Regions from separate parts of the Psychrobacillus sp. FSL K6-4046 genome, predicted to be linked through region 1. Evidence: a T-box and tRNA genes for the amino acid it is inferred to sense, from the RefSeq annotation. Region 1 holds a T-box; the other holds one or more tRNA genes.

Region 1 (2,419 bases):
TAGTAGAAGATCCGGCTAATTATTTTAGACAGCAAGAAATATGGACTTCTGAAAATCATACGGTTAGCTCTTTAAGGCTGGATACAGTTATCTCATCTATTTTCAATATTTCTCGGCAAAAATCTGCTTCTATCATTCAAGGTGGAAAAGTAAAGGTCAATTTCACTGTAAAAGAACAAACATCCTTAGAGTTACAGGAGTTAGATCTCATCTCTGTAAGAGGATTTGGTCGATTAAAGTTATTGATGATTGAAGGGAGAACAAAAAAAGACAAAATTAGACTGCAAATTGGTAGATTAGAGCCAAAAAAGTGATTTCCTTAAATTAAATTTGAAATTTAGATGTTTTCAACCTGCCGGAAATGTATAATAGAGGGAAGAAGATTAGTATGTAAAGGAGATGGATAGGATGCCACTAACACCACTTGATATACATAACAAAGAGTTCAGTAAAGGATTCAGAGGTTATAACGAAGATGAAGTAAACGAATTTCTGGATCAAATCATGAAAGACTTAGAGATACTCATCAAAGAAAAAAAAGAGTTAGAGCTTAAATTGAAGTCATCTAGTGAAAAGGTTGGCCATTTCACCACTATAGAAGAAACCTTACATAAATCCATAGTTGTTGCCCAAGAGGCTGCTGAGGAAGTAAGACGAAACTCTCAAAAAGAAGCAAAGCTTATTGTAAAAGAGGCAGAAAAAAATGCAGACCGTATTGTCAATGAAGCTCTATCTAAAGCTCGGAGAATTGCTTTAGAAATAGAGGAATTGAAGAAACAGTCTAAAGTGTTTAGAAATCGCTTTAAAATGCTAGTAGAGGCTCAATTAGATCTTATTAATACAGACGATTGGAATCATTTGATGGAGTATGATGTAGATTCTACTGCTGTCGATCGTATTTCTGCTACAGAGGAATAAGAGATTTCTTGACGGCTGGCCGTACATTTCCTATAATAATTTCATATCATATATACATGCATTGAAAAAGACGTCTAAAAATGATTTCAGTCAAGCGACTTGGGGATGGTGGAAGCTCAAGCAATGAAGCGTTTTAGAAGATCACTTTGGAGCAAGGACACTGAATTTTTTAAGTGTCTTCGGATATGTCCCGTTATGACATACTAAGCGGCGATTACTTTGGGTGATCGCAAGTAGGGTGGTACCGCGAGCATAACTTCTCGTCCCTTTTTGGGATGAGGGGTTTTTTTATTTGTAAATATACCAGTACCTGCGAAAAATGAAGGAGGAAGAACAAATGGAGTACAAAGACACATTATTAATGCCAAAAACAGACTTTCCTATGCGAGGAAACCTACCGGTCAAAGAAGTAGATATCCAAGCAAAATGGGAAGAACAGGACATCTACAAGAAGGTTTTAGAAAGAACGAAAGATCGTCCATTTTTCGTCCTGCATGATGGTCCTCCGTATGCAAACGGTGATATTCATATTGGGCATGCTTTAAACAAAGTTCTAAAAGATATGATCGTTCGTCACAAATCAATGACTGGCTATCATGCTCCTTATGTGCCAGGCTGGGATACTCACGGACTTCCAATTGAACAGGCTTTAACAAACAAAGGTGTTAAGCGTAAAGAATTATCATTGGCTGAATTTAGAAAGCTATGTGAGGATTATGCCTATCAACAAATTGACAACCAACGTACTCAGTTTAAACGTTTGGGTGTGCGTGGAGATTGGGAAAATCCTTATGTGACTTTAAAGCCTGAATTTGAATCTCGCCAAATCGAGGTATTTGGTGCGATGGCTAAAAAGGGATACATTTATAAAGGATTGAAGCCTGTTTACTGGTCACCTTCAAGTGAATCAGCGTTAGCAGAGGCCGAAATTGAATATCAAGATAAAAAATCTCCATCCATTTATGTAAGCTTTGCTGTTACAGATGGTAAAGGGGTATTAGAAGAAGGTACCAAGTTTATTATTTGGACTACAACTCCATGGACAATTCCAGCAAACCTTGCTATTTCATTGCATCCACGAGTGGAGTATGTCGTAGTGCAAGCAAATGAAAATAAATATGTTGTAGCGAAAGACTTGGTAGAATCAGTGGCAGCTGAGCTGGGCTGGGAAGAGTATTCTATTGAACGTACAATTCTTGGTCAAGAAATGGACCGTCTAGTTGCTAAACATCCTTTGTATGACCGTGATTCTTTAATAATCCTAGGTGAACACGTAACTACTGAATCTGGTACTGGTTGTGTTCATACGGCACCAGGACACGGGGAAGATGACTTTTACGTAGGGAAAGCTTATGGTCTAGATGTGCTTTGTCCAGTAGATGAGCGTGGAGTAATGACAGCAGAAGCACCAGGCTTCGAAGGGTTATTCTATGATACAGCCAACAAAGCAATTACAGAAGCATTAGAAGAAGCAGGAGCATTAGAGAAACTTACATTCTTT
Region 2 (2,419 bases), 1.4 Mb from region 1:
AGCAACTGACTTGTAATCAGTAGGTTGAGGGTTCAAGTCCTTTCTCCGGCACCATTTTCCGAGCCATTAGCTCAGTTGGTAGAGCATCTGACTTTTAATCAGAGGGTCGAAGGTTCGAGTCCTTCATGGCTCATTCACTTTTGTGAAATAAATATGCGGGTGTGGCGGAACTGGCAGACGCACTAGACTTAGGATCTAGCGCCGCAAGGCGTGGGGGTTCGACTCCCTTCACCCGCACCATTTAATTTAATAACCGAGCGGAAGTAGTTCAGTGGTAGAACACCACCTTGCCAAGGTGGGGGTCGCGAGTTCGAACCTCGTCTTCCGCTCCAAAGATTCACTAAAGTGCCGGGGTGGCGGAACTGGCAGACGCACAGGACTTAAAATCCTGCGGTAGGTGACTACCGTACCGGTTCGATTCCGGTCCTCGGCACCACTTTTAAGTAACATTAGCGCCCGTAGCTCAATTGGATAGAGCGTCTGACTACGGATCAGAAGGTTGTGGGTTCGACTCCTGCCGGGCGCGCCAATATATATACGGGAAGTAGCTCAGCTTGGTAGAGCACTTGGTTTGGGACCAAGGGGTCGCAGGTTCGAATCCTGTCTTCCCGACCAGTTATTAATAAAAATTTGGGGCCTTAGCTCAGCTGGGAGAGCGCCTGCCTTGCACGCAGGAGGTCAGCGGTTCGATCCCGCTAGGCTCCACCAAATATAAAATTTTCTTTTAAAGTTCCTGGCGGCGTAGCTCAGCTGGCTAGAGCATTCGGTTCATACCCGAAAGGTCGTGGGTTCGACTCCCTCTGCCGCCATCTTAAGGACCTTTAGCTCAGTTGGTTAGAGCAGACGGCTCATAACCGTCCGGTCGCAGGTTCGAGTCCTGCAAGGTCCACCAACATAATTTTTCGGAGGAATACCCAAGTCTGGCTGAAGGGATCGGTCTTGAAAACCGACAGGCGGGTCATACCGCGCGGGGGTTCGAATCCCTCTTCCTCCTCCATCTTATTGTTAGTGGGAAATATACATACCAAGTAATTGAATGAAAAGTTGATTTAAATTTCAACTACTCTTATTGTCGCGGGGTGGAGCAAATCGCTTCACGAAGAAAGCGATTAACGTCGACGCAAGCGAAGCGTGGAAGACGTAAAACTCACTAAATGCGCAGTTGATTTAAATTTCAACTACTCTTATTGTCGCGGGGTGGAGCAGTTCGGTAGCTCGTCGGGCTCATAACCCGAAGGTCACAGGTTCAAATCCTGTCCCCGCAACCAAATGGTCCCGTGGTGTAGCGGTTAACATGCCTGCCTGTCACGCAGGAGATCGCCGGTTCGATCCCGGTCGGGACCGCCATTTATTATTCAATATGTTAGAGATTTAGGATAAGCAAGCAAATCGAGGAAGCAATCGAACGAAAGAAGGAGCGTACTAAAGTACGTGACTGAATGAGTGAGTGAAGCTGACAAAGAGTTGTGCTGCTTAGCGTAAATCGAAGAGGCTCAGTAGCTCAGTCGGTAGAGCAAAGGACTGAAAATCCTTGTGTCGGCGGTTCGATTCCGTCCTGAGCCACCATTTATCACGCGGGTGTAGTTTAGTGGTAAAACCTCAGCCTTCCAAGCTGATGATGAGAGTTCGATTCTCTTCACCCGCTCCAATTAATGGGCCTATAGCTCAGCTGGTTAGAGCGCACGCCTGATAAGCGTGAGGTCGATGGTTCGAGTCCATTTAGGCCCACCATTATTCCGAAGTAGCTCAGTGGTAGAGCAATCGGCTGTTAACCGATTGGTCGTAGGTTCGAGTCCTACCTTCGGAGCCATATATATGGGGAAGTACTCAAGTGGCTGAAGAGGCGCCCCTGCTAAGGGTGTAGGTCGGGCAACCGGCGCGAGGGTTCAAATCCCTCCTTCTCCGCCATATATAAGGCCCCTTGGTCAAGCGGTTAAGACACCGCCCTTTCACGGCGGTAACACGGGTTCGAATCCCGTAGGGGTCATAACTGTAAAAAGGCAATCACTTCGGTGGTTGTCTTTTTTTATTGTGCCTTTATGATATGTAAGGATTGTTATAACATTGTAAATCCAGGCGGGAAGAAGTATCAAGAAAAGTGAATCTATGCTGCACTTATTTGTGAATTTCCTTTCAAATATTGTTAGCAGAACGATTACACTAAAGTGATCAATAATAGCATTTGGGCATTATCTTCATGTGAAAAGATTTACTTCTAAAAGTTCTTCCACCGACCGATTATTGAAGAGAACCAACCGATTATTTTGCCTAACCGACCGATTATTAAACAAAACCGTCCGATTCTAAAGAAACTATGCGAAATCAATTATTTGGTTAGACTTTTCTTTCTTCGTTTACACTTCTGCAACCTCTAACTTAAACTTCACAAATAAAAAAGCCAGGAAGAGTTAACTTCCTG

The links. The T-box of region 1 lies ahead of ileS (isoleucine--tRNA ligase). A T-box ahead of a tRNA ligase gene usually reads a tRNA of that ligase, here a tRNA-Ile.
Region 2: it has a tRNA-Ile gene. The T-box ahead of ileS (isoleucine--tRNA ligase) is inferred to sense a tRNA for this amino acid. The anticodon was not compared.

The regions. Positions count from the first base shown of each region.
Region 1 is NZ_CP152020.1:2,655,196-2,657,614, reverse strand. Features, by position in the region: gene MKY09_RS13170 (YlmH/Sll1252 family protein) at 1-314, shown strand, start outside; gene MKY09_RS13165 (DivIVA domain-containing protein) at 409-918, shown strand; T-box leader at 971-1,189, shown strand; gene ileS (isoleucine--tRNA ligase) at 1,256-2,419, shown strand, end outside.
Region 2 is NZ_CP152020.1:1,233,369-1,235,787, forward strand. Features, by position in the region: tRNA gene MKY09_RS05960 (tRNA-Thr) at 1-54, shown strand, start outside; tRNA gene MKY09_RS05965 (tRNA-Lys) at 61-133, shown strand; tRNA gene MKY09_RS05970 (tRNA-Leu) at 156-240, shown strand; tRNA gene MKY09_RS05975 (tRNA-Gly) at 258-332, shown strand; tRNA gene MKY09_RS05980 (tRNA-Leu) at 348-436, shown strand; tRNA gene MKY09_RS05985 (tRNA-Arg) at 453-529, shown strand; tRNA gene MKY09_RS05990 (tRNA-Pro) at 539-615, shown strand; tRNA gene MKY09_RS05995 (tRNA-Ala) at 633-708, shown strand; tRNA gene MKY09_RS06000 (tRNA-Met) at 736-809, shown strand; tRNA gene MKY09_RS06005 (tRNA-Ile) at 816-892, shown strand; tRNA gene MKY09_RS06010 (tRNA-Ser) at 905-997, shown strand; tRNA gene MKY09_RS06015 (tRNA-Met) at 1,192-1,268, shown strand; tRNA gene MKY09_RS06020 (tRNA-Asp) at 1,272-1,347, shown strand; tRNA gene MKY09_RS06025 (tRNA-Phe) at 1,491-1,566, shown strand; tRNA gene MKY09_RS06030 (tRNA-Gly) at 1,575-1,648, shown strand; tRNA gene MKY09_RS06035 (tRNA-Ile) at 1,655-1,731, shown strand; tRNA gene MKY09_RS06040 (tRNA-Asn) at 1,736-1,810, shown strand; tRNA gene MKY09_RS06045 (tRNA-Ser) at 1,818-1,908, shown strand; tRNA gene MKY09_RS06050 (tRNA-Glu) at 1,916-1,987, shown strand.